Regions from separate parts of the Mesorhizobium sp. AA23 genome, predicted to be linked through region 2. Evidence: predicted binding sites of a transcription regulator. Region 2 holds the regulator's gene; the other holds the start of a gene.
The links. Region 2 encodes PhoB, which activates phosphate uptake and scavenging genes when phosphate is short. Its sites were predicted from a motif close to TGTCATNNANCTGTCAT; they were not measured.
Positions count from the first base shown of each region.

Region 1: a site for PhoB is predicted at 2,626-2,642, ahead of A9K66_RS10690 (PhoX family phosphatase). Genes of this name have one in related genera too.

Region 1 covers NZ_LYTP01000012.1:15,647-31,792, forward strand. The annotation lists gene A9K66_RS10685 (GNAT family N-acetyltransferase) at 1-506, shown strand, start outside; gene A9K66_RS10690 (PhoX family phosphatase) at 568-2,562, opposite strand; gene A9K66_RS10695 (hypothetical protein) at 2,912-3,250, shown strand; gene A9K66_RS10700 (phosphatase PAP2 family protein) at 3,267-3,968, shown strand; gene A9K66_RS10705 (helix-turn-helix transcriptional regulator) at 4,063-4,332, shown strand; gene A9K66_RS10710 (SulP family inorganic anion transporter) at 4,413-6,122, shown strand; gene A9K66_RS10715 (DMT family transporter) at 6,137-7,066, opposite strand; gene A9K66_RS10720 (ATP/GTP-binding protein) at 7,173-8,033, opposite strand; gene A9K66_RS10725 (helix-turn-helix transcriptional regulator) at 8,146-8,940, shown strand; gene A9K66_RS10730 (CHAD domain-containing protein) at 8,944-9,879, opposite strand; gene A9K66_RS10735 (CYTH domain-containing protein) at 9,876-10,349, opposite strand; gene A9K66_RS10740 (DUF1956 domain-containing protein) at 10,440-11,144, shown strand; gene A9K66_RS10745 (HlyD family efflux transporter periplasmic adaptor subunit) at 11,141-12,094, shown strand; gene A9K66_RS10750 (ABC transporter ATP-binding protein) at 12,091-13,011, shown strand; gene A9K66_RS10755 (ABC transporter permease) at 13,020-14,156, shown strand; gene A9K66_RS10760 (threonine/serine dehydratase) at 14,172-15,152, opposite strand; gene A9K66_RS10765 (hypothetical protein) at 15,466-15,789, opposite strand; gene mbfA (iron exporter MbfA) at 15,966-16,146, shown strand, end outside.
Region 2 covers NZ_LYTP01000001.1:477,700-493,845, forward strand. The annotation lists gene A9K66_RS02265 (response regulator) at 177-971, shown strand; gene A9K66_RS02270 (DUF1328 domain-containing protein) at 1,137-1,301, shown strand; gene A9K66_RS02275 (sensor histidine kinase) at 1,482-2,513, shown strand; gene A9K66_RS30630 (hypothetical protein) at 2,738-2,908, shown strand; gene A9K66_RS02280 (hypothetical protein) at 3,025-3,327, shown strand; gene A9K66_RS02285 (YMGG-like glycine zipper-containing protein) at 3,433-3,678, shown strand; gene A9K66_RS02290 (CHASE domain-containing protein) at 3,763-5,388, opposite strand; gene A9K66_RS02295 (ATP-binding cassette domain-containing protein) at 5,520-6,320, opposite strand; gene A9K66_RS02300 (sugar ABC transporter permease) at 6,334-7,698, opposite strand; gene xylF (D-xylose ABC transporter substrate-binding protein) at 7,935-8,975, opposite strand; gene A9K66_RS02310 (ROK family transcriptional regulator) at 9,323-10,564, shown strand; gene A9K66_RS02315 (hypothetical protein) at 10,580-10,942, shown strand; gene phoB (phosphate regulon transcriptional regulator PhoB) at 10,939-11,628, opposite strand; gene phoU (phosphate signaling complex protein PhoU) at 11,648-12,352, opposite strand; gene pstB (phosphate ABC transporter ATP-binding protein PstB) at 12,373-13,176, opposite strand; gene pstA (phosphate ABC transporter permease PstA) at 13,173-14,024, opposite strand; gene pstC (phosphate ABC transporter permease subunit PstC) at 14,028-15,014, opposite strand; gene pstS (phosphate ABC transporter substrate-binding protein PstS) at 15,077-16,135, opposite strand.

The sequences.
Region 1 (16,146 bases), on a different contig from region 2:
AAAGCGCCATCCTGGTTCAGACGGACCCGATCGCCCTGCCTTCGGAACTTGCCGCGGTTTCGACCGCGTCCTTGGTGCAGATGGTTGCCGAGCAGCCGGTTGAGGCCGCCTCCGACGAGCGCGTGCAGCGACTGACGCCGGACGATGCGGCCGAGATGCTCGCTCTGGCATCGCTCACCAAGCCCGGCCCGTTCACGCTCGAAGCCTTGAGCCTCGGCGAGTTCTGGGGCGTGAAGATCGACGGCAGGCTCGCGGCGATGGCCGGCGAGCGCATGAAGCAGCCCGGCTACTCCGAGCTCAGCGGCGTGTGCACGCATCCGGATTTCCGCGGCGGCGGCCTTGCCAAGCTGCTGTCGCTGTTCGTGGCGAACCGGATCATGGCGCGGGGCGAGGTTCCATACCTGCACGCTTATGCCAGCAATGCTCCGGCCGTCGGCCTCTACGAGGCCATCGGCTTCCGGTTGAGAACCACCCTGAACATGGCCGTGGTCCGAGGCGTGGAGTAATCGCAAGGTGAGGAGGGTCGCGGATCACCGCAACCCTTCCCCTGTTTAAGCGAGTCGCCAATCAGACCGCGATCTTGCCGCCGCCCTGCTTGGTGATGGCAACGACCGCCGGACGCACCGGCATGTCCGGCTTGAAGTCCGGCCACCGGGTCGATGGATCCTCGTAATATGAGGGGCGGCCAAAAGCTTCCCAGTCCTCGCCGCCATCGCCCGGATGCTGGACGGCGACGAAGGCGGTCTGGTCATCCGGCGCGAATAGCGGGCCGCACATCTCGGCGCCGATCGGCACGCGGAAGAACAGCTTTGAGGTCGCCCGCGCCGCGCCCTCGGTGTCGACCGCCCACAGGCCGTCGGTACGGCCGGTGGCCTTCGGGCCCTGGCCGTCGGTCGCGACCCACAGGCGGCCGGCCGAGTCGACGGCACAATTGTCCGGCATGCCGAACCAGCCATTGGCGGTGGTGGCAGTCGAGAAGGTGGCGCCGACATCGGCCACCGAAGGATCACCGCACTTCAGCAGCACTTCCCACTTGCCCTTGGTGGCGGCGAAGTCGCCGCCGTCTTCGACGATCTCGATGATGTGGCCGAAGGCGTTCGCCGCGCGCGGATTGGCGGCGTCGACCTGGTCGGCCTTGCGCTTGGAATTGTTGGTCAGCATGACATAGACCTTGCCGTTGCCGGCATTGGGCTGAATGTCTTCCGGCCGATCCATCTTGGTGGCGCCGAGCAGGTCGGCGGCGCGACGCGTCTCGATCAGAACGTCGGCCTGGCTGGCGAAACCGTTTTCCGCCGTCAGCGGACCTTCGCCGAACACGATCGGCATCCATTCGACCGAGCCGTCCTCGGCGAATTTGGCAACATGCAGCGTGCCCTCGTCGAGCAGGTTCATGTTGGCGGCGCGGTCGTTCGGATTGAACGTACCTTTGGTGACGAATTTGTAGACATAGTCGAAGCGCTCGTCGTCGCCGAGATAGAAGACGACGCGGCCATCCTTGGTGACGATCGATTCGGCGCCTTCATGCTTGAAGCGACCCATGGCGGTTCGCTTCCTCGGCACCGAATTCGGGTCGTTGACGTCGACCTCGACGACCCAGCCGAAGCGGTTGGGCTCGTTCGGTTCCTTGGCGAGGTTGAAGCGATCGTAATGCGCGCCCCATTCATAGGCGCCCTCCGGAATGCCGAGACGCTTGTAGTTGGCGGCCTCCTTGTGGCCTTCCGGCAGCTCGCCCGAGAAATAGCCGTGGATGTTCTCCTCGGCCATCACATAGGTGCCCCAGGGCGTGACGCCGCCGGCACAGTTGTTGAGGGTGCCGAAGACCTTGGTGCCAGACGGGTCGGCATTGGTCTTGACGCGATCATGGCCGGCTACCGGACCGGACAGCGCCATTTCGGTGGTGGACATGATGCGGCGGTTGAGCTTGCCGTCACGCACCACCTGCCATTTGCCGCCCTCCTTGCGGATCTCGACGATGCTGCCGCCGTGCGCCGCCATCTCGACATCGACCTGCTCCTTGCTGAGCGGCGCCACTTCGGCGGCCTTCTTGCCGTCCTTGTCGACGATCTTGACGATGCCGGGGAACATCAGATGCGGGTTGGTGTATTCGTGGTTGACGACCAGCAGGCCATGCTCGGCCGAGCCCTCGATCGGGATATAACCGATATAGTCGTTGTTGTAGCCGAACTGTCTTGCCTGGGCTCCGGCCGTTTGTTTTGCCGGGCCGAATTCCGGCGAATCGGTAAAGAGCGGGTCGCCCCAGCGCAAGAGCACGTCGGCATCGTAGCCCGGCGCGACGTGGTGCTTGTCGTCGATGCCGGCCTCGAGCTCGTCGAATTTGAAGGCCGAGACCTCGGCGGCGCGCGCCTCGTCTGCCGCGACGAGCGCCAGCGGGCTCACGGTGGCGGCGATGGCCGAGACAGCCAGCGAACCCCTGAGGAAGTCGCGGCGCGAGAAGCGCGCGGCGATGATCTCGCCCATCGTGCGGTTGTCGGTAGGATTGACGGGCGGGCCGTCATTCTCCTCGAGCTGGCTGGTACGGAAGCGAATCTCAGGTTGGGTCATGGGCTGTCCTCTGGCTCTTGAGGTGGCTGGAACGGGTAACCGGTCGATCCCTATAGGCGCCCGATCACATTTTCGTGACATCAGCCCCATTGAGCAATGCCAATTTGCCGGCTGATGACTGTTCGCCCACGCATTGGCGCCACACGAGGCCCACAACACACGGCGAGCAGACTCCCGAGCGCGCTCGGCGCAAGGACGCCAACCATGGCTGCGGGGCTTGCCTTGCGAGATTCCGCCTTCGATCCCGTCGCACCGTAGCTTGCCCGACGCCATCAGCTTGACGGCTTCGCGCGCTTCGGAAACAAAAGCGGCGAGCGGCGCGGCGAAGGCCGCTTCGGGAGGGATGAACGTGAGTCTCTGGGGACTGGCGCAGCTTGGCGTTTCGACTGTGATTTTCCTGCTGGCCGCGATGGCGGCCAAACAATGGGGATTGGCGCCGAGTCTCGGCAAGATCGTGCTGACGCTGGCGCTCTATTCCGCCGGCAATCTGATCATGCTCAGGCTGATCCGCGAATTCGGCATGTCGGTGTCGTTCAGCCTGTCGGCAGTGATCCAGCTGGTCTCAGTCAATATCGTGGCGCTGGTCTTCTTTGGAGAGCGCCTCAACACTTTCCAAGCGACAGGCGTCGTGCTGGCGATCGCGGCCGTCGCGCTGATCACGCTCGGACCCTATATGCAGCGGCTGTAATTGGAGCAGGCCCGGCATGAAATCGACCGCCAAGGCGCTGCTCAACAGAATAGAATTCCCGGTGCTTGCGGCCGGGCTGGCCATCGCCTGCGGGCTATGGGGCCTGGTGGAACTCATGGGCGTGGCGCGCGCCACGACTCCGCATGCGTTGGACACGGAAATCCTGCTCGCCTTCCGCCATGCCGGGCAGCCGGACAGCCCGATCGGTCCGCTTTGGCTGCAAGGCGCGGTGCGCGATATCACCGCGCTCGGCAGCACCAGCGTGCTGGTGCTGATCACGACTGCGGTGATCGTCTATTTTCTGCTGATGCGCCGACCGGCGACCGCACTGTTCGTGTTCGTTTCGGTGGCGGGCGGTCAGGCGGCGTCCAGCCTGCTCAAGTTCGAGGTCGACCGGCCCCGCCCCGATCTCGTCTCGCATCTCGTCAACGAGACCTCGCTCTCCTTTCCGAGCGGCCATGCGATGCTGTCGGCGGTGACCTATCTCACGCTGGGCTCGCTCGCCGCGCGTTTCCTACCGAACCGCAGGACGAAGATCTTCGTGCTCGGCCTCGCCGTGCTCACCACGGTGCTGGTCGGAACCAGCCGCGTCTATCTCGGCGTGCATTGGCCGTCCGACGTGCTTGCCGGCTGGTGCGCCGGCTTTGCCTGGGCCATGTTGTGCTGGCTTGCAGCGCGCCTGCTGCAGCGGCGCAAAGTGGTGGCGGACAGCGAATGAGTACTCATGTTTCAACTGTTTGTTATGATGCTTGAAACATCATGATCTTTGGATTATCCATTGATACTGCAGACTCAGACAGGGGTTCTGGCCGATGATCACTGCCGCGCAGATGCGCGCCGCGAGGGCGTTGGCCGGTATCGACCAGAAAACGCTCGCCGAGCGCGCCGGGGTTTCGCTTCCGACCATCCAACGCATGGAAGCGAGTGAAGGTGTCGTCAGAGGCGTGGTCGATACGCTGATGAAGGTCATCCAGGGACTCGACGAGGCCGGGGTGGAGCTGATCGGCGAGAACCAGGCCAGCGAGCGCGGCGGCAGGGGCGTGCGTCTCAAGCCTGCCACGCCGCAGAACTCCCAAGGCTGAGCCGCACAAGAAAGTCGCGACGGCGACCGCCGACAGCCCTGCCGACGATCCCGCCGCCCTTACGGAGCGGAAGGCAGTCCATGGATCAGGTCCGGCGGTCAATCCACCCCCAGGCGCGGCCGTCCTTTGCCGAGCTGTTCACGCCCAAGCTGGTCACGGTGCTGCGCGAAGGCTACACGCTGGCGCATTTCAGGGCTGACGCCGTCGCGGGGTTGACGGTGGCCATCGTGGCGCTGCCGTTGTGCATGGCGATCGCCATCGCGTCCGGCGTGACGCCGGAGCGAGGCCTCTACACCTCGATCGTTGGCGGCTTCATCATCTCCGCGCTTGGCGGCAGCCGCTTCCAGGTCGGCGGTCCGGCCGGCGCCTTCATCGTGCTGGTAGCGGCGACGGTGGCGCGCGTCGGCGTCGACGGGCTGCTGCTCGCAACGATGATGGCGGGCGTCTTCCTGCTCGCCATCGGCTACCTCAGGCTTGGCACCTACATCAAGTTCATTCCCTATCCCGTGACCGTCGGCTTTACCGCCGGGATCGCGGTCATCATCTTCTCCGGGCAGATCGTCGAACTGCTCGGGCTGAAACTCGGCGGCAAGGAGCCCGGGCCGCTGGTGTCGAAGCTGACCGTGATCGGCGAGGCGATCGGCACGATCAGTCCGGCCGCGACCTTCGTGGCGATGCTGACTGTCCTAACCATTGTCTTTTTGCGGCGCTGGCAGCCGAGATGGCCCGCGATGCTGATCGCCATCGGCGTCGCCTCGCTGGTCGTGGCGCTGTTCGCCCTGCCTGCGGAAACGATCGGCACGAGGTATGGCGGCATCCCGCGGAACCTGCAATGGCCAGCCCTGCCGCCGGTCAGCTTGGAGAGGATGATCCACGTGCTGCCGGACGCGATCGCCTTCGCGCTGCTCGGAGCGATCGAGTCGCTGCTCTCGGCCGTGGTCGCAGACTGCATGAGCGGAAGGCGGCACCGCTCCAATTGCGAACTGGTGGCGCAAGGCTTCGCCAACATCGCGTCAGCCTTGTTCGGCGGCATATGTGCCACCGGCACGATCGCTCGCACGGCCACCAACGTGAGGGCCGGCGCGCATGGCCCCGTCTCCGGCATGCTGCATTCGGCGATCCTGCTTGTCCTGATGCTGGCGGCGGCGCCCTTGGCCAGCTACATCCCGCTCGCCGCATTGGCCGGCGTACTCGCCGTCGTGTGCTGGAACATGTTCGAGAAGCAGGCTTTCCTCACGCTGCTCAGAGCCTCGCGTGGCGACGCGCTGGTGCTGATGGCGACGTTCCTGATCGTCATCTTCCGCGATCTGACGGAAGGCATCGTCGTCGGCTTCGCGCTCGGGTCGATCCTGTTCATCGATCGCATGGCCAAGTCCATCGCCGTCGAGGCCGATCTGCCGCTGGTGCCGGAGGACGTCGCCGATCGCGCCGCCACTTATGATTCAAGCCAGGCGGCCGACGCCGATACCGTCATCTATCGAATCTCCGGGGCCTTCTTCTTCGGTGCCGCCTCGACCGTCGGCGCCGTGCTCGACCGCATCGCAGACCAGCGCAAGAATTTCATCCTCGATTGCTCGGCGGTGCCGTTCCTCGACTCGACGGCGGCAAACGTCCTCGAGGGCGCCGCGCACAAGGCCGGAAGCGCCGGCGTGCGCTTCATCATCGCGGGTGCCGCGCCGCAGACAAGGCGCATGCTGATCAACCACGGCCTCAAGCGGCCGCTGGTCACCTATGCCGCCTCGATTCGCGACGCGCGGGCGCAGCTGAAAGCACAATCGCAGTCCGCGTAGAGCGACATGTTCTCTCAAACTGCCGCTTCGATCGGCTCGGCAAGTTTCGGGTTGGCGCGCGCCGCGATCAGGCAGCCGGCGACGATCAGGCAAGCCCCGGTCAGCGTGGTCCAGGCCACCTCCTCGCCGAAGAAGAACCAGCCGAGCGCGATCGCCCAGATGAAGGCCGAGTATTCCGTCGGGATGAGATATTGCGCTTCGGCGCGGGCGTAGGCCCAACTCATCAGGAATTGGCCGGCAAGCGACAGCATCGCCACCCCGACCAGGTGAAGCCACAGGTCACTCGGCAGCGCGACGGCGAGCCACGGCGCGGCGAGACCAAGGATGACCGCGATGCAGAGGTTCTGGAACAGCATGATCTCGACCGGCTTGGCCAACAGCGCCTGCCGCCGCGCGAGGATCAGATTGTAGCCATAGAACACAGTCGATACGAGCACCGCGGCCGTGCCCAGGAGCGCATCCTGCGAGTGGCCGGCCTGCCCGAACTGGCCGGCCAGAATGATCGCGACGCCGGCGATGCCGGCCAGCGACGCCCACACCGCCTGGCGCCGGATTCTCTCGCCCAGCAACAAGGCTGCGAGAAAAAGCGCAAACAGGGGCGCGACAAAGCTGAGCCCGATCGCCTCGGCGAGCGGCAATCTGGCGAGACCCCAAAAGAACGAAACCAGGACGATGCCGACGACCGCGGCGCGCAGCGCATGCAGCCCCAGCACCGGAAGAGCCGGCTTCGAGCGCGGCCCCGCCGACCAGGCGGCGCCCGCGATCAAGGTCGAGACCAGGCTGCGCCACAGCACGGTGTTGTACACACCGACCGCGATGACCAGGGACTTCATCGCCGCGTCCATCCCGGACAAAAGGAAGATCGCCAGTGCGCATACGAGCACCGGGATCATTGGCGACACGGCGGCGCCGGTCAGGCTGGATGTCTTCACGGCTTGGCCCATGTGACGGTTGCTGCCGGATATCCCGGAGCGAGCGGCTGAACCAGATGGCAGCCCCGTCGATATGGCGGTCCAGCCCCGATCGACCTCGTTCCCGCCGCAATCGTCCTCAGTCGAGCTTCAGCGCCGCGACCGCGCCTTCGTTCATCAGCGGAACATAGATGGTCGAGTTGCCGTCGGTGCCGATATCGGCGCTGCCCGGCTTGAAAGTGGCGATCGCTTCCGGCGCGCCGCCGCCCTTGTAGCGATAGAGCGTGCCGGTCATGTAGGCGGTGGCATAGATCGTGTCGCCGATGGCGATGACGCCGTCGAGGTCGGCAAAGTTTTGCGCGCCCGGCAGCGGCGTCACCTTCTTGCTGGCGAGGTCGACGGCCAGCAGGCCGCCCGGCGCCGCCGTGCTGAAATCGGGCTTGATGCCCCTGCCCCAGGACGCGACGATCAGCCGGTCGCCATCGGCGAAGACGCCATTGGGCGAGGCGAGCAGCGCATCCTTGATGAACAGCTCCGGTTTGTCGCCGTCGATACGGTAGATCGTGTCGGCGAGCATATCCGTGACATAGACCTTGCCCGAGGCATCGGCGGTCATATCGTTGAGGAAGACGGCGCCGGGCACATCGATGGTAGAGACCAGCTTGCCGCTGGCGAGGTCGACGACGCGCACCTTGGTGATGTCGGCGGCGTAGAGCTTGCCGCCGGCAATCGCCATGCCCTTGGGCGCGTCCATGCCGTCCACCCAATGGCGGCTGATGACCTTGCCGTCCAGCGACAGCAGCGACAAATAGCCGTTGCCATCAGCTTCGCCCGGATTGCCGACGATGTTGGAGACGACGATGCGCTTGTTGGCGGCATCGACCAGCGCCGATTCCGGCTGCTCGAAGCCGCCGGCGCGCCAGATCTCGCCGGCCTCGGCGGTGGCAGCCGTTGCGATGCCGGCGATGGCGAGAAAGGTCGAAGCGATGAGGTTTTTCATGGTGCTCTCCTGTGTTGACGGCCAAGAGCTAGGTTTTTCGATACTTTTCCGGAAGCCAGTTCGAGCGTAGTATCGAGGAGCGATACGAATTCGCGCAAACGAGGTGCATTCCATGAACGGGCCGATCTTCGAGGCGCTGAAACGGACATTGAAGGCCAAGGGCCTGACCTACCAGGCGCTGGCCGAGCGCATGGGCGTTTCCGAGCCGACAGTGAAGCGCATCTTCCATGAGCGCAACTGCAAGCTCGATCGGCTGATACAAATCTGCGCCGCTGCGGACGTGGAACTGGAGAATGTGCTGGGCTCGATGAACCGGGGACCGGGACCGGCCAACCACGTCGCGCCGGAGATCGAGCGGAAGCTCGCCGCGCGGCCGGCGCTGCTCTTCGTCTTCATCATGCTGTCCGAAAAATTCACGCCAGAAGGCATCATGCGCTCACAGGGTCTCAGCGAAGCATCTATGTTCCTCTACCTGCGCGACCTGGAAGAGCTTGGGCTGGTGGCGCTCGGGCGCGGCCTGTCGGCAAGATTGCTGGTCGAGACACCGATCCAGTGGGATTTCGAGGGGCCGCTGCGGCCGCATTTCGAGACGACCAACAAGAATTTTGTCGGCTGGGCGATAACCCATCTGGAACGCGAAGCGACCTTCGTCAGCTTCTCGCGGCGCATGCGGCCGGAAACGGCGGAGATGGTGCGGCGCGAGGCGGAGGAGCTGGCGGAGCGCGCCAGGCTGCTTGCCCATCACGACCAGCACACCACGCCGGAAGAGCAGCTCATCGGCTACAAATGGACCTTCGCCTTCGGCGCGACGCCGTTTCCGGCGATCATGCCGATCGGACCGCATCCGCGCGATGCCGGCGCTCGGACGGATGCCGGGGCGAAAGCAAGGCGGCCGCTGCCGGCGTAGGCGTCAGGCCGCGACCCGGCCGGCTTCCTCATGCGGCGGCGCGAGGTCGTCGCGAGCCTTGCGCGCGAGCTTTCTGGCCGAGCGCTTGGGGCTGTCGCCGAACAATTCGGCGGCATCGGCAAGACAGGTCTTGCTGAGGCTCTTTTCCGCACGCTTCAGCAGCTTGCGCAGAAGCTTGGTGTCTTCGGGCGGACCGAGCGGCTCGCCAGCGGCGACGAGCAGCGCGCGCATGACGAAGACGTCATGCAGCTCGCCCAGCCGTTCGCCAAGCTTGTCAACCGCCTTGCGGCGCGCCTTGATCGGCGCCGGCCACAGGCGGCCGAGCAGCGACAGATGCATCGAATGCGTCTTGCACGCCTTGCGCAGGCCGTGAAAGTCATCGGCCTCGCCGCGCGAGCTCGCCTTATCCAGCGCCTTTTTCGCCCGCCGCAAGGCGGCGCGGGCGCCTTCGGCCAGTATGTCGGCCGCCTGCTCGGGCTGATCGGGGAGCGACAGCCTGTCGATACGCTCCAGACCTTCCCGGCAGGCAGCGACCGCGGCGTTTATGGCAGCGTCGAGACCGGGGCCGGCATGGAGCTCGTGCTGGCGCAGCACCAGCCGCTCGCGGACGGGATCGAGCTCGCCGGCCGCGGTTTCATCCGGAAAAGCGGAGCCCAGACGGTCGATGGTCTCGATGAGAGCGGTCGCCTCGCGCGGGCCGGCAAGCAGCGCCGACACCTGCTTGTAGCATTCGTTCTCGGTCTGGCAGAACGGTTCGTCTCCGGAACGAACCAGGCGCAACAAGGCGCGCACGCCCTTAAGCCGCTTACGGCACTTGTGCAGTCCCTGCTCCGGCTTGTCGCGCGCCGTCTCGAGTTGGCCAAGCGCCTTGCCGATCTCGTCAGCCAATATGCGCCTGACCTCGCCGGTCAGCGGCAAGCGCGGATCGATGCGAATCATGCGGCTATCTCCGGAATCCCGCCGAGGGCCAGCGACGCGTTGTAAAACCTCGACTCACCGGTGACCTCGCGCCCGAGCCAGTCGGGCAGCATTTCGTCAGGCACGTCCTCCGGCGTCTCCAACTCCGCGACCACCAGCCCCGAGAGCACTCCGCCGAACACATCGACTTCATAGAGATAGCCGCGGTGCCTAACATGGTGACGTGTCTTCTCGATGACACGCCCGATCGCGAAGGCCATCAATTCCTCGGCCTCGGCGAGCGGGATCGGATATTCGAATTCGTCGCGCTCGCGCGCCTTGTTGCCGAACTTCAGCGTCAGCGCGGCGGAGCCTCCGTCGCTGATGCGTACGCGAACCGTGCGTCCAGGCTGCGCGGCGACGTAGAACTGACGAATGCGGATATGCGCCTCGACCAGGCTGCGCCAGGCGGGATCAGCGACCAGGAACTTGCGCTCGACTTCCTTGCCCATGGCCGCGCACTAAAGCCCGCCCGCAGGAAGATGGCAAGCCGCGTTGGAATTCAATTTGACTTTAATCAATCGATTGATTAAATTGGTGCAATGAGCAAACAAACGAACGCCAAAGGGCCGCAACGCGAAGCCTCTCCCGCCGATCAAACGCGCGCGGCGCTGGTGCAGGCCGCGCTGAAGCTGTTCGGCCGGCAGGGCTTCGACGGCACCTCGACGCGCGAGATCGCGGCCGAGGCCAAGGCCAATATCGGCTCGATCGCCTATCATTTCGGCGGCAAGGAGGGGCTGCGCGCCGCCGCCGCCGACTTCATCGTCGAGACCATCCAGGGGATCGCCGGCCAGGCGCTCGGCGCACCCCAGCCGGCGGCCCCTTCGAGCCCGGAAGCCGCCCGGGCGCAGCTCTTTGCCGCGCTGGCGCGGATGGTCGGCTTTGTCGTGGCAAGTCCCCAGGCCGGCGAGATCGTACAATTCGTACTGCGCGAGCTCTCGCACCCGACGGCGGCGCTCGACCGCATTTATGCCGGCGTGTTCGAACCGACGCATCGCCGGCTGTGCCAGATCTGGGAGCAGGCGACCGGCGAACCGGCCGAGAGCGAGGCCACCAGGCTCACCGTGTTCACCATCATCGGGCAGGTCATCTATTTCCGCATCGGACGCGAGGCGGTGATGCGCAGGATGGGCTGGCGCGAGATCGGCGACAAGGAGGCCGCCAAGGTCGTGGCGGTCGCGACCGACAACCTCAGGGCAATGCTTGCGGCGCGCGACGCAGCCGCCGGCAGGAAGGTCAAATCATGAGCTTACTCTGTTCGCTGCCGCTCGCGGCCCAGCTGTTCGGCGCCTGCGCGCCGGCCGCCCCGCTTGCCGTCGGCTATGTCGAAGGCGAATATGTGCTGCTGGCGCCGATCGAAGTCGCGCAGGTCGAGACCGTGACGGTCAAGCGCGGCGACCGTGTCGAGCCGGGCGCGCCGGTGGTGACGCTGGAAAGCGCCGATGCCAAGATCGCCGTGGCGCAAGCCCAGGCCGCGCTCGCCCAAGCGCAGGCGCAGCTTGCCGACCTCAAGGTGGGCAAGCGGCCGGAAGAGATCGCCGTGCTCAAGGCGCAGGTGGACATGGCGAAGGCGCAGGCTGCCGACGCCAAACGCAAATATGACCGCGCCAGCGATCTCTACAAGCGCGGCACCGGCACCCAGGCCGATTACGACACGGCCTCGGCTTCGCTGGAGACCGCCAACGCGCAGGTCGGCCAGGCGGAGGCGAACCTTGCCGTCGGCGGCCTGCCGGCGCGGGCCGAAACGATCAGAGCTGCCGAGAACCAGGTCAAGCAGGCGCAATCGGAATTGGGGCAGGCCGAGTGGCGCCTGTCCAAGCGCGTGCTGGCGGCGCCTTCGCCCGGCCGCATCGACGACGTGATCCGCAATCCCGGCGATACGGCCGGACCGACCGCGCCGGTGATCTCGATGCTGCCCGACGGCGCGGTAAAACTCAGCGTCTATGTGCCGGAGACGGCCTTCTCCTCGGTCAAGGTCGGCACCCTGCTCAGCGTCCGTTGCGACGGCTGCGGGCCGGATTTGAAGGCACGCGTCAGCTATGTGTCGCCCGATCCCGAGTTCACCCCGCCGGTGATCTACTCGCTCGAGAACCGGCAGAAGCTGGTCTATCTCGTCGAGGCGCGGCCGGAGGGCGATGCCCATCCGCTGCAGCCCGGCCAGATCGTCGATGTCGACCTGGCGGATATTGACAGATGAACGTCATCGACGTCCGTGGGTTGGTCAAGCGCTTCGGCGACAAGACCGTCGTCGACCATGTCACGATGGCGGTTGCCGAGGGCGAGATCGTCGGTTTCCTCGGGCCGAACGGCTCGGGCAAGACGACGACCATCCGCATCATGTGCGGGCTTTTGACGCCGGATGCGGGCGAGGGCACGGTGCTCGGCTTCGACATCCTTACCGACGCGCTCAAGATCAAACGCGAAGTCGGGTACATGACGCAGAAATTCTCGTTCTACGAGGATCTGACGATCGGCGAGAATCTCGAATTCGTGGCGCGGCTCTACCAGCTGAAGCCGGTCGAGGAGTATGTCTCGCAAACGCTGCAGGAACTCGGCCTGACGACGCGCCGCAACCAGCTCGCCGGCACGCTTTCCGGCGGCTGGAAGCAGCGGCTGGCACTCGCTGCCTGCATCATGCACAAGCCGAAGCTGCTGCTGCTCGACGAGCCGACGGCTGGCGTCGACCCGAAGGCACGGCGCGAGTTCTGGGACGAGATCCACCGCCTGGCCAGCGGCGGGCTCACCGTGCTGGTCTCCACCCATTACATGGACGAGGCCGAGCGCTGCCACCGCATCAGCTACATCTCCTACGGCAAGATGCTGGCCACCGGCACCGTGAACGAGGTGGTGAGGAATGCCGGCCTTACCACCTTCGTGCTGCAGGGACCGCGGCTCGACCGCGTGGCCGAGGCGCTGCAGGGGCGTCCGGGCGTCGACCAGGTGGCGCCGTTCGGCGCCACGCTGCATGTCGTCGGCTCCGACAAGGCAGCCCTCGAAAAGGCGCTCGCCGATGTCGAGAAGGAGCACAAAGGGGTGACGGTGGCGCCGGGCGAGACCAGCCTGGAAGATGTCTTCATCCAGTTCATGTCCGGCTCGAAGGACAACATGGCATGAGAGATGGCGTGAGAGCGATCTTTTCCTTCTCGAGACTCGGCGCGCTGCTGATCAAGGAATTCATCCAGATGCGGCGCGACCGCATCACCTTCGCCATGATGCTGGGCGTGCCGCTGATACAGCTGGTGCTGTTCGGCTATGCCATCAACAACGACCCGAAGAGCCTGCCGGCAGCACTCGTCGCGACCAGCAGCGATCCCTACACGCGGGCGATGGTCTCGGCGCTGCAGACCACCGGCTACTATCGCTTCGACCATGTGGCGCAAAGTGCGTCGCAAGCCGAGTTCCTGATGTCGCGCGGCGATGTCGCCTTCGTCGTCACCATCCCGGCCGATTTCGCGCGACGGGTGGAGCGCGGCGACAATCCGCAGATCCTGATCGAGGCGGACGCCACCGATCCGGCGGTGGCGAGCGGTGCCATCTCGACGCTGAGCACCGTCGCCGGCCAAGCGCTGCTGAGAGCGCAAGGCATGCAGGAAGCGGCGAAGGAGGCGGCGCGCGGCCAGCTCGATGTCGTCGTGCACCGGCGCTACAATCCGGAAGGCATCTCGCAATACAACATCGTTCCCGGCCTGCTCGGCGTCATCCTGCAGATGACCATGGTGATGATGACCTCGATCGCGCTGACGCGCGAGACCGAGCGCGGCACGATGGAAAACCTTTTGGCCATGCCGTCCAGCCCGCTCGAGATCATGCTGGGCAAGGTGCTGCCTTACTTGGTGGTCGGCGCGGTGCAGGTGGTGGTGGTGCTGGCAGCGGCGAAGCTCCTGTTTTCCATTCCCTTCATGGGATCGCTGTCGCTCCTGCTCTCGGCGGTGCTGGTGTTCGTGCTGGCGCTGGTGCTGCTTGGCTACACGATTTCGACGATCGCGCGCACGCAGATGCAGGCGCTGCAGCTCACCTTCTTCTTCTTCCTGCCCTCGATCATGCTGTCGGGCTTCATGTTCCCCTATCGCGGCATGCCGGGCTGGGCGCAGATCCTTGGCGAGATCTTTCCGCTGACGCATTTCTTGCGCATCACCCGCGCCGTCATGCTGAAGAGCGCGGAACTGCCGGCTGTGGCGACCGAGATCGGCTGGCTGGTGGTGTTCGTGGCGTTGTTCGCCGGCGTTGCGCTGGTGCGGTTCCGGCGGACGCTGGATTGAGCGGCGACTGACCGATCAGGCCGCCGCCGCCATGATCTCCGCGTAGGTGCCGAAATCGACATTGCCGCCGGAAAGCACCACCGCCAGGCATTTGCCGGCCAGATCGATCTCGCCGGACGCGAGCGCCGCGAGCGCAACGCAGCCGCCGGGCTCGACCACCAGCTTCAAGTACGCCATGGCGTCGCGCATGGCTTGCGCCGTGGCCTTGTCCGAGACGGCGATGGCGCCGGCGAGGTTTTTGCGGTTGATCTCAAAGGTGATGGCACCGGGCTCGGCGGTCAGGATCGCATCGCAAATAGAGGTGTGGCCGGGCTCATTCGAGACCCGGTCACCCTTGGCGAGCGAGCGGCGCGTGTCGTCGAAATGCTCCGGCTCGACCGCCCAGACTTGCGTCTGTGCCGAGGCGTCCTTCACCGCGACGGAAATGCCGCTCGACAGACCCCCGCCGCCGCAGGGCACGACAACTGCGTCCAGGCTGACGCCCAGCGCCTTCGCTTGGCGCACCAGCTCCAGCCCGATGGTGCCCTGGCCGGCAATGATGGCCGGATCGTCGAAAGGCGGCACCAGCGCCATGCCCTTCTCGATATAGGGGCGAACGATGGTCATGCGGTCGTCCTTGAAGCGGTCGAAACGCACCACCTCAGCGCCCATCTTGCGCACATTGCCGACCTTGAGCGCCGGCGCGTCCGCGGGCATGGCAATGACCGCCCTGACGCCGAACATGGCGGCCGAAGCGGCGACGCCCTGCGCGTGATTGCCGGACGAAAAGGCGACGACGCCGCGGCTGCGCTCTTCTTCGCTTAAGCACGACAATTTGTTGTAGGCGCCGCGGATCTTGAAGGAACCGGTGCGCTGCAGCGTCTCCGGCTTGAACAGGATGCGGCCGCCATAGCGCTTGTTGAGCTCCGGCGATTCGATCAGCGGCGTTTCGACGATCAGCCCGGAAAGCCTGGCGGCAGCGGCGTGGATGTCGGAGATGCCGGGGAGGGCGGTCATGGTGGGCCTCGTGAGAATGATGCACATATGCTGCACGGAAAACGCCGCGGCGCGCCAACGAAAAAATGTGATGGAGACAATATTGGCGATGATAGCGTCGACGGCCGTCACCTTCGTCAGTCTCAGGCGGAGCAAGGAGCGAAGCGACGCGGGAATCCATGTCGGCACCTTCGCGATGCGGGCAGCCGAAGCAGAACGGACATTCTTCGCAGGGTCCTCCAGAGCGCGCTCTCGCTTCTGCATTCCGTGATAGCGCTCGCGGAATGATCCTCGGGTCAAGCCCGAGGATGACGAAGCGAAGGGCGGCCACTGCTCACCCCAGCAGCGCGCGCGTCCGCTTCTTGCCGCCGAGCTTGCGCCAGCTGTTGAAACGATGCGTGGCGGCAGCAAAAGAGATCTTCATCTGCTGGGCGACCGTGTAGCGCGACTTGCCGTCGTCGAACATGCGGTAGCAGCATTCGACGCCTTCCTCGGTCAGCTTGCCGTCCAGCGTCTTGTTGTGCGGATTGGCGGGGTCGAATTTTTCGGCCTGCTGCTCGACCAGGCCTTTGAGCCGCTCCAGGTCGGCCTCGATGCTGGCGATGAGATCGAGAACCGGCTTTGGATCGAATGCGTGCGGGGGCTTCTTGTCCGTCATCCCGTGTTTCCTTCGTTTTTGGCTAATGCGTTCCATATAGGTGAACATTCGGCAATAATGAAGGGTGCGAGCGGAAAGCTGGATCGACGAATTCTGCCTGTCCCGCGGCGTTCGCGATTGACCCTCGGCAAACGATTCCCTAGTTTAGAATCGTTCTAAACTAGGGTGATTTTCTCATGCTTTCCCGTGTTTTCGGCTTTGGCCGCCGCTCCTTCGATTCGCTGTCGGAGCAGGAAATCCTGGCGCTGGCGATTTCGTCGGAGGAGGACGACGGACGCATCTACCGGGCCTATGCCGACGGGCTGGCACAAGAGTTTCCACAATCGGCCAAGGTGTTCGAGGCCATGGCGGAGGAGG
Region 2 (16,146 bases):
CACGACGCAAGCGGCACCCTTGTCTGGTTGCCCATCCCAAAGCCGGAAACGCCCGCTTCCTAATTTAGTTCCCTGCCCGGCGGAACTTTTTCAGAAAGCCGACGTTGGTTTTGCCGGGACTTCCAGTGAGTCTAGCCTTTGCAATGCAACAACGTCATCTGAGGGAGACGTCAAATATGAGCCTGTCCGCAACCATCGCTCCTCACCTGCCTTTCCTCCGCCGTTTCTCGCGCGCCGTGTCGGGATCGCAGGAAAGCGGTGACGCCCTGGTTGCTGCGATGCTGGAGGCCATCATCGCCGACACCGAAGTTTTCCCCAAGGCATCGAGCGATCGCATTGCGCTGTACAAGGTCTTTGCCAGGCTTTTCACTTCGATTGCGATCCGCGTGCCGCAAGAGCATGCGCAGACAGCTTGGGAGCAGCGGGCGGCCGCCAATCTCAACGCAATCGCGCCGCGGCCGAGGCAGGCTTTCCTGCTGGTCGCCGTAGAGGGTTTCAGCGAGGATGAAGCGGCGGAAATCCTCGATGCCGACGAACAGGAGTTCTCCGAATTGCTTGCCCAGGCAAGCAGCGAGATTTCTCGCCAGGTCGCGACCGACGTGCTGATCATCGAGGACGAGCCGCTGATCGCCATGGACATCGAGGAGATGGTCGAAAGCCTCGGCCATCGCGTTGTCGGCACCGCCCGCACGCACGCCGAGGCGGTCGCCGTTTTCGGCAAGACGCGTCCGAAAATGGTGCTGGCCGACATCCAGCTCGCCGATGGCAGCTCGGGCATAGAGGCGGTCAACGAGATCTTGTCCTCGACGCCGGTGCCGGTGATCTTCATCACCGCTTTCCCTGAGCGCCTGTTGACCGGCGAGCGTCCCGAACCGGCGTTTCTGGTGACCAAGCCCTTCAATCCAGACATGGTGAAGGCCCTGATCAGTCAGGCGCTGTTCTTCGACCGGCAGGCGAAAGCCGCGGCCTGACCGCATGTCCGATCATTGAGGTCTCATGCGAGGCGCCCGCGCCTCGCACGATGCGGCGCGGAGTCCCATCCGTGAAGCGTTTTCAGGGGATCGTCTTTTTCCGCAAATGGTGGAACAAACGCCATCCAGCCACGTTTTTTCCAGGACGTTAGAAGGAGAGATATCATGCTGTACTGGGCGCTCGTTTTTCTTGTGGTCGCGATCATCGCCGGCGCGCTTGGGTTCGGCGGCATCGCCGGCACGTCGGCTGGCATCGCGCAGATATTGTTCTTCGTCTTCCTTGCTTTCCTGGTGATCTCACTCATCGCCGGCCTCGTCAGGAGAACCTGACCAGGGGGAGTGCCGAACACTGGAAGCCGCACCCCTCAAACGGTTTCCAGCCACCGCCGGGCGATGTCCCCAAAAGGATGTCGTCCGGCGGACCGCTTTTGGGCAGCATAAGCATCAGTAGGTCAAGACCGGGGCAGCAATCCTCGTAAGCCGTTCGCGCCTGGATGCGGGAAGTATCGAATGCGTTCCAAGGCCTCAGAGAAGGACTATACGCAAGAGCGCAGCGACGAAGTGATCGCGATGCATCCGGCGGAAAGCGGGATGCAGCTGGGTCGCGCGCTACTCCACGCGCTCCACAATGCTGGAATTTCGGTCCTCTACCAGGATCGTGAAATGAAGACCGTCTGGGCGCGCAACATGCGCGCCCCGTGGGCCTGCGAGACGGCCGAGGGCAAGGATGCGCTTTCCCCCGCGCAGTCCGAGCGCATAGGCGCAGCCAAGCGCAAGGTGATTGAAACCGGCAACCCGGATCGCCTCGAGCTCGGCATTTCCGACAGTGACGGCGTGCGCTGGTTCCATGTCTGGATCGATGCCGATCGCAGCGACTCCGGCGAGGTTCAGGGCGTCGTCACCACCATGGTCGAGACGACGGAGCAGAAGCGCCGCGAGCAGACGCTGAAAACGCTGCTGCGAGAGGTCAGCCATCGCTCGAAGAATCTTCTGGCCATCATCCAGAGCATAGCCACCCAGACCGGACGCTACTCGGAGACGCTCGGCGATTTTCTGACGCACTTTCGCGGCCGTATCCAGTCGCTCGCCTCGTCTCAGGATCTGGTGACATCCTCCAACTGGCGGGGAGCGGCGCTTCGTGAGCTCGTGTCCGGCCAGGTCGGCCGCTATAGCGCCGATCCAAGTCGCAGCCTGCGTTTCGATGGGGAGAACCCTTACCTCAATCCGAACGCTGCCCTTCATATCGGACTGGCCATGCACGAGCTGGCCGTGAATTCGGTAAGCTACGGCGCCCTGTCGCAGCCTGACGGACGGATCAGGGTAAGCGCCAGGATCGCGGCCGGCAGCGAGACTTCGCCTGGCCTTTTGCTGATTTGGACAGAAAGGATCGGCGCCGGTCGGCGCACCGAAAATCGTTTTGGCAGCGTCGCCCTCGAACGCGTCGTGCCGACGTTACTGAACGGCTCCGCCAGTCTCGATATCGACGACGATCGTCTCGAATATCGCCTGACCATCCCGCGCGGCAATTTCGAGATAGAATGAACAACCACGTCTTGGGCAACAGACAGCCGCCGGAGAGGCGTTAACCTGCCATTCACCATAAAATCCGATTGTGTTCCCCGGCAGAAGCAACTCCAGGATAGCGCGCAATGCCCTTCCGAGTTGCGTAAAACCTTGGAGCGGATCGGCGATCCCGTCAGGCGCTGAACCACTCGCGACGGAGCAAACCCAGCCGCGCAATCACACCGCGATTTGGGAGGAACCGAATGATGATTGCCGATATGAACAGGCTGGAGCAGGCCGCCCGCGTCTCGATGAGCGGCTTCCAGGACACCGAAGCACGGCCCTCGCCCCGTTCCTCCCATCCATCGCTTCGCCTCGGCGCCGTCGCGCTTGTTCCTGCTCTCGTGCTGGCGGTGGCCTGGCAACTGGCCTGATCTTTCCAATCGAGCAGCCGGCCGGCGCCAAGGGCACGCGCCATTGCGCGCCGACTCCGCCGAGCAGGAACTTTTGAGCGGCAACAATCGTTCTTTGCGGCGGGAGGATTCGACCCGTGGAACACATCGCCGCCTTGCTCCTCGTCATTGGCTGCTCGGACACCATGACCGATTGCCGCGAATTGTCGGTGCCGGTCAGCGTCTTCGAGACTTTCGAGGCCTGCATCGCCGAACGGCCGTTTGCGCTGGGCGACATGCAGGGGCGCACGCCGCGTGTCATGGGCGAGTGCCTTGCCGTCGATCCGGCGCTTGAAGACGACTACGATCAACTGCTGTGGACCGTGCGTCCCGACGGCAGGCTAGTCGCGTCGCTGGAAACTTCCGGCGCGCTTGTCGCGTCAAACGGGGCACGCCCGTAAGACACTCTCTTCAGCGATAATAAGATCGGACAGGCAAAGCCCGTTTTTTCGTGCTAAACGGCGGTTGGCACTGCCGAAAGTGAGGACAAAAGCGAGGAGCTATTTATGCGGAAAATGATCATTGCCATGGTTGCCGTGGTCGCCGTCAGCGGCTGCACCACGACCGAGCAGGACGTCGTCGGGGGCGGCCTGATCGGCGCCGGCGTCGGCGGCCTGGTCGGCGGCGGCAGGGGCGCGCTGATCGGCGCGGCTGTGGGCGCCGGGTCCGGCCTGTTGGTTCGCAACCTGCGCAATGGCTATTGCGTGTATCGCCGCTCTGACGGCACGAGATACAAGGCCCGCTGCAACTGATTTTCCGCGAGACACAGTCATCTACCCGGGGGCCCGACCAGCGGTCCCCGGGTAGATCCTCGTTGGACCCTGACTGACGGGCGCTCAGCCTGGCAGAGGTATTCGGATTTCCACCTTAAGCCCGTCGGCCCGGTAGTCGCGCTTGATCGTACCGCGCAATTCGCGCGTGACATTGAGATCGATCAGCTTGGTGCCGAAACCGGTCTTTGCCGGCGGCTCCAGTTTCTTCTGCCCGGCCTCGCGCCAATCGAGCACCAGCGTCCGCTCCCGGCCACGTCCTTCGACCCGCCACTCGACCTTCAGGGCGCCCACCGAGTTGCCGGCCTCGCCATATTTCAGCGCGTTGGTGGCAAGCTCGTGGAAGGTCAGGCCGAGCGCCTGCGTCGTCGTCTCGTCAAGCAGCACTTCCGGCCCCGACAATATGCCTTCGGAAAGCTCTTTGCCGAACACCTGCCCAAGCTCCGTGCGCAGCAGGTCGCCGAGGTCCGCCTTCTGCCAGCGCGAGCGTGTCAGCATGTCCTGCGACGCGGCCATCGCCTGCAGCCGCGCCGAGAATGATGCCGAGAACTCCTTGACGTCGGTGGCCTGCGAAGCAGTCTGCCGTGCGATCGCCAGCACCCTGGTGATCGAGTTCTTGATGCGGTGCTTCATCTCCTGCAGGATCAGCTCCTTTTCCAGCAGGCTCTTCTCCGTGGCCTCATGCAGCAGCGACTTCGCCTCGTAGGCGCGCTCCTGATAGCGGGCCACCAAGGCAATCGCCCCGGCGAGCAGCAGGCCGAACAGCCCGAGCATCACCGGGATGGCGCGCGAGGACGGCAGCGCGAAAGCGCTCGTCGGCCGAAACAGGACGGTCCAGGGCCGGCCGGCCACGACGATATCCCGGCGCGCCAGCAGCTTTCCGCCGAGCGATTCGGCCGGCGGCGCCTCCGATCGGAACAGGAGATTGTCGGCACCCGGCTGGCCGTCGAAGATTTCGACGTTGACCGGCAGCAGCGGAGCCTTGCTGAGCGCCACCTGGAACAGATCGCGTGCGCGGAAGGAGGCGTAGAGGAAGCCGGCGGTCGAGGAGCGGCTGGCATCGATGACGTCCGGGGCCGTTTCCACGTTCAGCCGCACGAAGACCAGAAATCCGGGGAAGGTCTGCTCCAGCCCTTGTCCCTGGCCAAGTTGAACGAGCCCGCTGGCATGCTGCTGGTCGTCGGCCATGGCCTTCTCGATTGCCGCCCGCCGTGCCGGGTCGCTGAACATGTCGAAGCCGATGATCGACTGGTTGGAGGTATCGAGCGGCTCGAAAAGCACGATGGGCGTGCGCCATTGCTGCTGCGTGATTGCCGGATAGACCGGGTGGGCCGAACCGCGAGCGCGCAGGATGTCGCGCTCGAGCGTGGCCTCGTCGCCGGCCTTGGCCAGCCTCAGGAAGCCGATGCCGCGCAGTCCGGCGAAATTGTCGTCGATGTCGAGCGCGGTGAGGAAGGCCTTGAACTCGCCGCGCGTGATATCGCCGTTACGAGCATCGAACAGCGCCTGGGTCGAGCGCAGCAGCGACAGATGCAGGTCGATGCGGCTCTCGATGCGGTTGAGCGCATCGTCGGCGGTTCCCTCGAACTTGATGCGTGCCGCCTCCTGGGTCGCGAAATAGGCGAACCCCGCCATCGTCAGGCTGATCAGCGCGACGGCGATGAAGGCGACGATCGGGAAAAGCTTTTTCAATGCAGGATGCGGCCCATGGATGGTTGGCCACCTTTATGGGCAAGTCTCCGCGCCAATACAATGGCAAGGCCAACCCAACGCCGCGATTGGCTCATCAAACAAGTCGCAAATTAGCCAACCAATTTATAGTCTTAGGCCGCGATTTTCAGCGCTCCCGGGCCTGGCATGGCGCCTGGCGGGCACTTGCCCAGAATGATCATGCCGAGCACCTCGTCCTGGGTCACGTCGCTGGTGCGCGCCGTACCGACGACCTGGCCGTTCTTCATGACGCAGACCCTGTCCGCCAGCTCGAACACGTCATGGATGTCGTGGCTGATCAGGAAGATGCCGATGCCGTCGGCCTTGAGTTGCCGCACCAGTTCGCCGACCTGGGCCGTCTCCTGGGGGCCGAGCGCTGCCGTCGGCTCGTCCATGATCAGGATTCGCGCGTTGAACAGGATCGCGCGCGCGATCGCCACCGACTGTCTCTGTCCGCCGGACAGCTTGATCACCGGCTCCTTGAAGCGCTGGAAGCGCGGATTGAGCCGGCCCATCACCTTGCGCGCTTCGGCCTCCATGGCGACGTCGTCCAGCGTGCCCCAGGCGGTCATCAGCTCGCGGCCGAGGAAAAGATTGGCGGCGGCGTCGACGTTGTCGGCAAGCGCCAGCGTCTGATAGATCGTCTCGATGCTGTATTTCTTGGCGTCGCGCGGGTTGGAGATTGCTGCCTCCTCGCCGTTGACGAAGATCTGCCCGGCATCGCGCTTGTAGGCGCCGGACAGTATCTTGATCAGCGTCGACTTGCCGGCGCCGTTGTGGCCGAGGAGCGCCACCACTTCGCCGGGGAAGAGATCGATGGAGGCATCGTCGACGGCGCGAATGCCGCCGAAGGCGATCGAGATGTTGCGCATGTCGACCAGCGGGGCGCCGGTGGGAGCGTTCTTGTCTGCCATGATGCTGCCTCCTTCACACCCGCTTGCGGTAGATGGTGTCGAGCCAGACCGCGATGACTAGCACGGCGCCGACGACGATGCTTTGCAGCGGCGAATCGACGCCGAGGAGCACCATGCCGGACTGCAGTGACTGCATCAGCAGCGCCCCAAGCATAGCGCCGAGCACGGTTCCCGAGCCGCCGGCGAGCGAGGTGCCTCCGATGACCGCCGCGGCGATGACCAGGAGCTCGTCCAGCGTGCCGAGCGCATTGGTCGATGAATTCTGCCGCGCCGACGATATCGCCGCGGCCATCGTCGCCAGCACGCCCATGATCATGAACACCTTCATGGTGATCCAGCGCGTGTTGATGCCGGCAAGGTTGGCCGCTTCCGGATTGCCGCCGATGGCAAAGACATAGCGGCCGAAGCGAGTGCGCTTGGTGATGAAGGTCATGACGAGGCCGACGGCGATCGCCATCAGCACCGGAACGGCGATGCCGTGGGCGATGAACAGGCCGCCTTCGGGGACCGTGAGATTGTTGGCGGCGGCGTAGCGGTTCACGATGCCGACCGGCCACGGATAGGAATTGGCCAGCCACACCGCGCCCATGATGACGGCGCAGGTGACCGCGCCGAGCAGCGTCTCGGCCCAGATCGGACGCAGCGGAAAACGGAAGCGCTTGCGCTGCACCCTGCCGTTGAACAGCGCAAACACCACGGCAAAACAGGCGACGGCGCCGACGATCCAGCTCCATCTGGCGCCGATCGAGCCGGCCGGTCCGCCGCCCATCAGCTGGAAGGTGGCGTCGAGCGGCGCCACCGTCTGGCCGCTGGTGACCCACCAGGCAGCACCGCGCCAGACCAGCAGCCCGCCAAGCGTCACGATGAAGGCCGGCACTTCGAGATAGGCGATGACGAAGCCCTGGAAGGCGCCGATCAGCAGGCCGAGCGCCAGGCCGATCAACAGCGCCAGCACCCAGATCCAGGGATTGCCAAGCTCGAGCCCAACCATTCGCACCAGGAAATGCACTTGGGCAAAGCCCATGACCATGCCGATCAAACCCTCGGCGGATCCGACGGAGAGGTCGATGTTGCGCATGACGATGACCAGCACCATGCCGGAAGCCATGATGGCCACGGCCGAGGTCTGCACCGACAGGTTCCACAGGTTGCGCGGCGTCAGGAACGTTCGGCTATCGAAATCGAGCGGATTGACGCCGAGCCGCAGGCTCGAGATGACATGCAGGCCGATCCAGATGATCAGCAGCGCGCCGACCATGCCGAGCATGCGGGTGTCGAGCTCGGTCGCCTTGAGGAAGCGCCCGACGGTGCTCAGTTCGGAAGCCCGCGCGCGATCCGCCGCCGGGTTGGCCGGCGTATCAGAGGTCGTATCGGTCATGATCTCCTCCCACCGGCTTGCCGTCTGGCGCGGATGCCGGACCACGATGCTAGAGCAATTCCAGGAAAAGTGCGTGGCCGCCTGGAATTGCGCGGAAACAAACGGCTGGAGCAGTTCGGCGATCCTGCCGGACAGTGAACTGCCCCAATGGTCTCCGGCTTCAGTACGCCCGAAAGCCTTTGGAGAAACGCCGCGGCTGTCGGGCCGCGGCGCTGCGTTTGAACCTGACGGCCAGCTTAGTTGCAGACCGCGACGCTGCCGGCGGCAACGCCCGCGCAGACTTCATCCTTCTTGATCCAACCCGCGTCGATGACGAGGTTGAGATTATCCTTGGTGATCGCGACCGGGGTCAGGAACAGCGACTTGACGGTGTTGCCGCCAGGCGTCGTGAAGTCCTTGGCGCCCGCGATGTCGGTCATCTTCTTGCCGTCGGCGAGCTGCGAGGCGATCTCGGCGGCGTGCTTGCCGAGCTCGCGCGCGTCCTTCCACACCGACACCGTCTGGGTGCCGAGCGCGATGCGGTTGAGCGCGGCATGGTCGCCGTCCTGGCCCGAGACCGGAACGGTGCCGGCCAGCCCTTGCGCCGTCAGAGCCGCGACGACGCCGCCGGCGGTGCCGTCATTGGCCGCCACCACCGCGTCGACCTTGTTGTCGTTGGCGGTCAGGAACTGCTCCATGTTCTTCTGCGCATTGGCGGGAAGCCAGCCATCGGTATAGGCCTCGCCGACATTCTTGATCTTGCCGCTGTCGATGGCTTCCTTCAGCACTTCCATCGAGCCGGAGAACAGGAAATCGGCGTTCGGGTCGGCGCCCGAGCCCTTGATGAAGACGTAATTGCCCTCGGGCTTGGCCTTGAACACCTCGCGGGCCTGCATGCGGCCGACTTCCTTGTTGTCGAAGGTCAGATAAAACACGTCCTTGTTCTCGATCAGGCGGTCGTAGCCGACGACCGGAATGCCTTCGTCGAGTGCCTTCTGCACCGCCGGCCCGATGGCGGAGGCGTCCTGCGCCAGGATTATCAACGCATTCGCGCCCTGCGAGATCAGGCTTTCGACGTCGGTCAGCTGCTTGCCTGGATTGGACTGTGCGTCGGCGGATATGTACTTGTCGCCGGCGGCCTCGATCGCCTTCTTCATCGCCGCTTCGTCGGTCTTCCAGCGCTCTTCCTGGAAATTGGACCACGAAACGCCGATCACCTTGTCCTTCGCCTGCGCGACCGACACCAACGTCAACGACATGGCGACGCCCGCCAGAATGGCGGCTGCGAATCTCTTCATGATATCCTCCCTGCGCCCCTTGCGGCGCGACCCAGACTGGCCCGAAGGCGATGAGGCTTTTTTTCGAGCCTCGAAAAAATACTGATCTAACGCTAAAGCGCTGTCAACTGCAATTCTGACGGTTTTTGAGGTGGTCACGTACTTTTTTCGAGGCCCGCAATAAATAATGACAGTGCCGACCGCTTCTGCCACTATCGCGGAACAGTTCGGGAGGAGGCGCAGCCCGGTCCACCGAAACTTGTAAGACCAGGACGGTTCGGGTGCCGGCGTGCGGGACTGAACCGATCTGGCGCGTCGCCGAGTCCTGTGCATGATCGAGAGGCCGCGCTGACTGGGAGGAGACAAAAATGTCGGTCGGAATCCGCCACGACGATCTGCGTCGGCGCAACCGCGCCATGGTGCTCTCGGCCGTGCGCCGGGCCGGCCAGCCGTCGCGCACGGAAATCGCCGCGACCACCGGGCTCAGCCATTCGACCATTTCGGCGATCTCTTCCGACCTGATCCAGGAAGGCGTCTTGGCCGAGAGCAAGCCGAGCGAGACCGCGTCTCTGAAGCGCGGCCGGCCACAGGTGGGCCTCGCGCTCAAGCCGGAGGCGGCGGCGGTGGTAACGGTGGTGCTGTCGCTCAATTTCCTCTCGGTCGCCGTTATTGATTATGCGGGTCAGGTCATCGCCGAGGAGCAGCGCCGCCTCGATACGCTCACCATGCCGCGCAACGAGCTGATCGGCGAATGCTTGGCGATCGTGCGGCGCCGGCTGGACGATCCGGACCTCGACGTCGGCAGCGTCGCCCGCATCGCCATGGGCATCCAGGGCATCACCGATTCCCATGCCCGCGCCATGCTATGGTCGCCGATCACGCCGCTGACCGACATTCCCTTCGCCGACATCCTGGAAAAGGAATTCGGCATTCCGGCCACCATGGAAAACGACTGCAACATGATGGCTGTGGCGCTGCAGTGGCGCGATCCCCACCGCTATCGCGACAATTTCATCGCCATTCTGCTCTCGCACGGCATCGGCATGGGCCTGGTGCTGAAGGGCGAGCTGTTCACCGGCACACATTCGTCCGGCGGCGAGTTCGGCCACATGATCCATCGTCCGAGCGGCGCGCTTTGCCGTTGCGGACGCCGCGGCTGCGTCGAGGCCTATGCCGGCAACTACGCCATCTGGCGCAGCGCCATGAAGATGAGCGAGGACGCCGAGCCGGTCGATGTCGGCGACGCCGACATGCGGGCGCTCGCCGCCAAGGCGCGCGAGACAGATGGCCCGGAGCGCGAGGCCTATCGCCGGGCCGGGGAGGCGCTGGGCTTCGGCCTCGGCAGCCTGTTCGCGCTGATCGACCCGGCGCCGGTCGCCATGGTCGGCGTCAGCGCCGCCGCCTTCGACCTGATCGAGCCGGCGCTGCGCGAGGCGATCGCCCAGACCGCCGGCGGCCAGCATTCAAATTCGATCTCCTTCGATACCGAGCCGAACGAATTGCCGCTGATCCGCGAAGGCTGCGCCGTGCGCGCGCTGACCTTCGTCGACCAGGAGATTTTCGCGCCGGGCGTGCAGGCGAGAAGCGGCGCGGGGAAGAATGTCGCCTGAGGCCGACGAGTGCCTATGATGAAGAGCTACAAGAACCGGCTTGGCGTAACCTATTATCTGCCTGACTTCGGCCCTCCCGCTCGCTGGCTCATGAGTGTCACGCCTGGGGGCGCGGATTTGCCAACCCTGTACTATTTCGAATGCGATGCCGAGAATCTTGGTCGTCGGGCAATACACATATACGCCGATGGCCGCATGCTCCTCGCATATCCCGGAGGCCTCGACGGCGACCACTTGCCCGAGGGGGAGCTGCCTACGGTGGAAGAGGCCGAGCACGATGGTTTGCAAACCCGCGAGATTGCCAAAGCGGAGTTCGACGCGCTTTGGGCTGCACTGTCTCGCCTGGAAGGCACGGATGAACTCCAGGCCGGCGGCTAATCTTCCCTGATCGCGTAGCCCGCCCCACGGATGGTACGTATGACGTCCGGCATGCGGCCGTTGTTGACCGCCTTGCGCAGGCGGCCGACATGCACGTCCACGGTGCGCTCGTCGATATAGATCGTCTCGCCCCAGACATTGTCGAGCAGCTGGCTGCGCGAGAACACCCGGCCGGGATGCCGCATCATGAATTCCAGCAGCCTGAACTCGGTCGGGCCGAGCCGGATCTCGCTCTTCTTGCGGTAGACGCGATGCGATTCGCGATCGAGCACGATGTCGCCGACCTTGAGCACGCTGGACAGCACCTCCGGCTTGGCGCGGCGCAGCAGCGCCTTGACCCTGGCCATGAATTCCGGCGTCGAGAACGGCTTGACCAGATAGTCGTCGGCGCCGGTCGAGAGGCCGCGCACCCTGTCGCTTTCCTCGCCGCGCGCGGTCAGCATGATGATCGGCAGGCGTTCGGTCTCGGGCCGCATCCTGAGGCGCCGGCAAAGCTCGATGCCGGACACCGCCGGCACCATCCAGTCGAGCACCAGAAGGTCGGGCACATTCTCCTGCAGGCGGATCTCGGCCTCGTCGCCGCGCGTCACCACCTCGACCTGATAGCCCTCGGATTCGAGGTTGTAGCGGAGCAGCACCCCCAGCGGCTCCTCGTCCTCCACCACCATGATGCGTGGCGCGATCATTTAGCAGGCACCTTCGCTGTCAGGCCGCCGGCGCCGACATCGCCGTCTCGTCCTGCTTAGGACGATTCGCCGGCAATTGCGTGCCGGTCAGCACATAGTAGGCGTTCTCGGCGATGTTGGTGACGTGGTCGCCTATGCGCTCCAGATTCTTGGCGCAGAACAACAGATGCGTGCAAGCCGTGATGTTGCGCGGATCCTCCATCATGTAGGTCAGGAGCTCGCGGAAGACGGAGGTGTATTTGACGTCGATGCGCTCGTCGTCGTTGCGGAGCTTGGCGAGCGCCGTAGAGTCGCCGGCCGTGTATTCCTCGATCACGCCCTGCACTTGGATCAGCACCAGCTGCGCCATCGAATCGATGGAGTGCGAAAGGTCGCGCGGCGCGGCGCTGATGCCGACCGAGCCGACGCGCTTGGCGATGTTCTTGGCAAGGTCGCCGATGCGCTCGAGATCGCCGGCCATGCGGATGGCGCCAACGACGCTGCGCAGGTCGTCGGCCATCGGCTGGCGTTTGGCAATCAGCGTGATGGCGCGATCGTCGAGCTCGCGTTGGCGCGCGTCCATGATGGCATCGTCGGAGACCACGCGCTGCGCCAGCGCGTTATCGGAATTCAGCAGAGCCTTGGTCGACGCGCCGACCATCGAGCCGGCAAGATCGCCCATGTCGCGGATGAGCTGGCTGATCTGCCTCAGATCCTCGTCGAAGGAAGCGACCGTATGGGCCATGGTTATGTCCTCGTATGAACTCAGCCGAAGCGGCCGGTGATGTAGTCCTGCGTGCGCTTCTCGCGGGGCGAGGTGAAAATCTTTTCGGTCCGGTCGAATTCGATCAGCTCGCCGAGATACATGAACGCCGTCTGCCGCGAGACGCGCGCCGCCTGCTGCATGTTGTGGGTGACGATCACGATCGTGTAGTCGGCCTGCAGCTCGTCGATCAGCTCCTCGATCTTGGCGGTCGACAGCGGATCGAGCGCCGATGCCGGCTCGTCGAGCAGGATGACCTCCGGCTTCACCGCCACCGTGCGGGCGATGCAGAGCCGCTGCTGCTGGCCGCCCGAAAGGCTCTGGCCGCTGGCGTTGAGCTTGTCCTTGACCTCGTTCCACAGCGCGGCGCGCTTCAGCGCCTGTTCGACGCGATTGTCCATCTCGGCCTTGCTGATCTTCTCATACAGCCTGACGCCGAAGGCGATGTTCTCGTAGATCGACATCGGGAACGGCGTCGGCTTCTGGAACACCATGCCGATCTTGGTCCTGAGCAGGTTGAGGTCCTGCGAACGGTCGAGGATGTTCTTGCCGTCGAGCAGCACCTGGCCTTCGGCGCTCTGCTTCGGGTAGAGCTCGTAGATGCGGTTGAGCACGCGCAGCAGCGTCGACTTTCCGCAGCCCGAAGGTCCGATGAAGGCGGTGACGCTGCGCTCGGGCAGCGACAGGTTGATGTCCTTCAGCGCCTTCGACTGGCCATAGTAGAAGTTGAGGTTCTTGACTTCGATCTTGGCCTTCTCGGCGGTCGTCTCGGCTACGTTCAGGTCGGTGGACAACATCGGTTTCATCTGTCCTCTCTGCGTCCGGTAAGGCTGCGGGCGAAGATGCTCAGCCCGAGAACCGTCAGGGTGATTATCAGTGCGCCCGTCCAGGCCAGTTGCTGCCATTCCTCATAAGGGCTCAGCGCAAACTGGAAGATGGTCACCGGCAGGCTGGCCATCGGCGCGTTGAGATTGCTCGACCAGAACTGGTTGTTGAGCGCGGTGAAGAGCAGCGGCGCCGTCTCGCCCGAAATCCGGGCGATCGCCAGCAATATACCGGTGACGATGCCGGACAGTGCGGCGCGATAGGCGACCGAGCGGATCACTACCCAGCGCGGCGCGCCGATGGCGGTGCCGGCCTCGCGCAGCGCGTTGGGCACAAGGTTCAGCATGTCCTCGGTGGTGCGCACGACGACGGGGATCACCAGGATCGACAGCGCCACCGCGCCGGCGATCGCCGAGAAATGACCCATCGGCCGCACCATCAGCTCGTAGACGAACAGGCCGACAATGATCGATGGCGCCGACAACAGGATGTCGTTGATGAAGCGCACCACCGTCGTGAGGCGCGAGAAGCGCCCGTACTCGGCCATATAGGTTCCGGCGAGCACGCCGATCGGCGTGCCGACGACGATGCCGATCACGGTCATCACGATGCTGCCGTAGATGGCGTTGAGCAGGCCGCCGGCGTCGCCGGGCGGCGGCGTCATTTGCGTGAACACCGAAAGCGAGACACCCGAGAGCCCCTTATAGAGAAGGGCGCCGAGGATCAGCGCCAGCCAGACGAGGCCGATGCCCGCCGCTATGGTGCAAAGCGCCATCATCACGGCGTTCTTGCGCTTGCGGCTTCGGTGGAGCGATGCGGCTGTCGACATCGGTCAGGCTCCCGTGCGGCTATCGATGCGCAACAGCATGTAGCGTGCGAGCGCGAGGATGATGAAGGTGATGATGAACAGGATCAGTCCGAGCGCCACCAGCGAGGACGTGTAAAGCTCGCCGTCGGCTTCGGTGAATTCGTTGGCGATGGTCGCCGAGATCGTCGTGCCGGGCGCAAACAGCGAGGCGCTGATGCGGTGCGCATTGCCTATGACGAAGGTGACGGCCATCGTCTCGCCGAGCGCGCGGCCAAGACCGAGCATGACGCCGCCCATGATGCCGACCCGCGTATAGGGGATGACCACACGCCGGGTCACTTCCCAGGTCGTGCAGCCGATGCCGTAGGCCGATTCCTTCAGCACCGCTGGCACCGTGTCGAACACGTCCTTGGTGATCGAGGTGATGAAGGGCAGCACCATGATGGCGAGGATCAGCGACGACGTCAGCAGGCCGATGCCGTAGGGCGGACCGGCAAACAGGCTGGCGAGACCCGGTATGCCGTGGAAAAGATTGATGATGAACGGCTGTACCGTCGTCTGCAGGAATGGCGCGAAGACGAACAGGCCCCAGATGCCGTAGATGATCGAGGGAATGCCGGCGAGCAGCTCGACCGCTATGCCGATCGGGCGCCTGAGCGGGCGCGGGCAGAGCTCGGTCAGGAAGACGGCGATGCCGATGCCGATCGGCACGGCAATGAGGATGGCGATGGCCGAGGTGACGACGGTGCCGTAGATGGGCGCAAGCGCGCCGAAATTCTCGGTGACCGGATTCCAGGATTCAGTCGTCAGGAAGGAGAAGCCGAACTTCGATAGCGCCTCCCACGAGCCGGCGATCAGCGAGACCGCGACGCCGCCCAGAAGAACCAGCACGAGTATGGCGGAGAGGCGCGTGACCGTTCGGAAGATCGTGTCGGTCAGGGCGAAGCGGCGCACCGTCGCTTCCCTGGTCCGTATGGCGGACGATGTCACGGCTTCGGAAACGGCTGTCATTTGCCCTCGCATTTCGAAAGAGACAGGAGGGCGCCCGAGGCGCCCTCCTTATTCCGGAGGAATTACATGCCGGAGTAGAGCGGCTTGCCGTTGCTGTCGACGATGTCCTTGCTCCACATTTCCTCGACGCTCTTCACGACCGCGTCGGGCATCGGAACATAGTCCAGCTCGGCGGCCATGTCGTCGCCCTTGGCGTAGGACCAGGCGAAGAACTTGAGCGCTTCGGTGGTGGCCGCCGCATCGTCGGGCTTCTGGTAGACGAGGATCCAGGTCGCGGAGGTCATCGGCCAGCTTTCAGCACCAGCCTGGTTGGCCAGGATGACGCCGTAGCCAGGCTTGGAGCTCCAGTCGGCATTGGCTGCAGCGGCCGAGAACGCGGCAGCGGTCGGCTCTACCTTCTTGCCATCCTTATTGATCAGGTCGGTATAGGTGAGCTTGTTCTGTTTGGCATAGGCATACTCGACATAACCGATCGCGCCACCAGTCTGCGCGACGTTGTTGGCGACGCCTTCGTTGCCCTTGGCGCCGATGCCCACCGGCCACTCGAGCGCGGTATTGACGCCGACCTTCGACTTCCAGTCGGCGCTGACTTCGGCCAGATAGTAGCTGAAGTTGAACGTGGTGCCCGAGCCGTCGGAACGGTGCACGACCGCGATCGCCTGGTCGGGCAGCTTGACGTCGGGGTTGAACTTCTTGATCGCCTCGTCATTCCAGTTGGTGATCTTGCCGACGAAGATGTCGGCCAGCGTCGGGCCGTCGAGCACCAGTTCGCCCGGCTTGACACCTTCGAGGTTGACGACCGGAACGATGCCGCCCATCACCATCGGGAACTGCGCGAGCCCGGTCGACTTGAGATCCTCGCCCTTGAGCGGCGCGTCCGAGGCGCCGAAGGTCACGGTCTTGGCCTTGATCTGCTTGATGCCGCCACCGGAGCCGATCGACTGATAGTTGAGACCGATGCCGGTCTCCTTTTTGTAGACGTCGGCCCACTTGGCGTAGATCGGATAGGGGAAGGTAGCGCCGGCACCGGAGATGTCGGCCGCCATAGCGGCGGAGAGGGAAAGGGTGGATGCCGCAGCCATTGCAATCGCAACGGCCGCCGAGCGGATGAAATGTCTCATGTGGCCTGCTC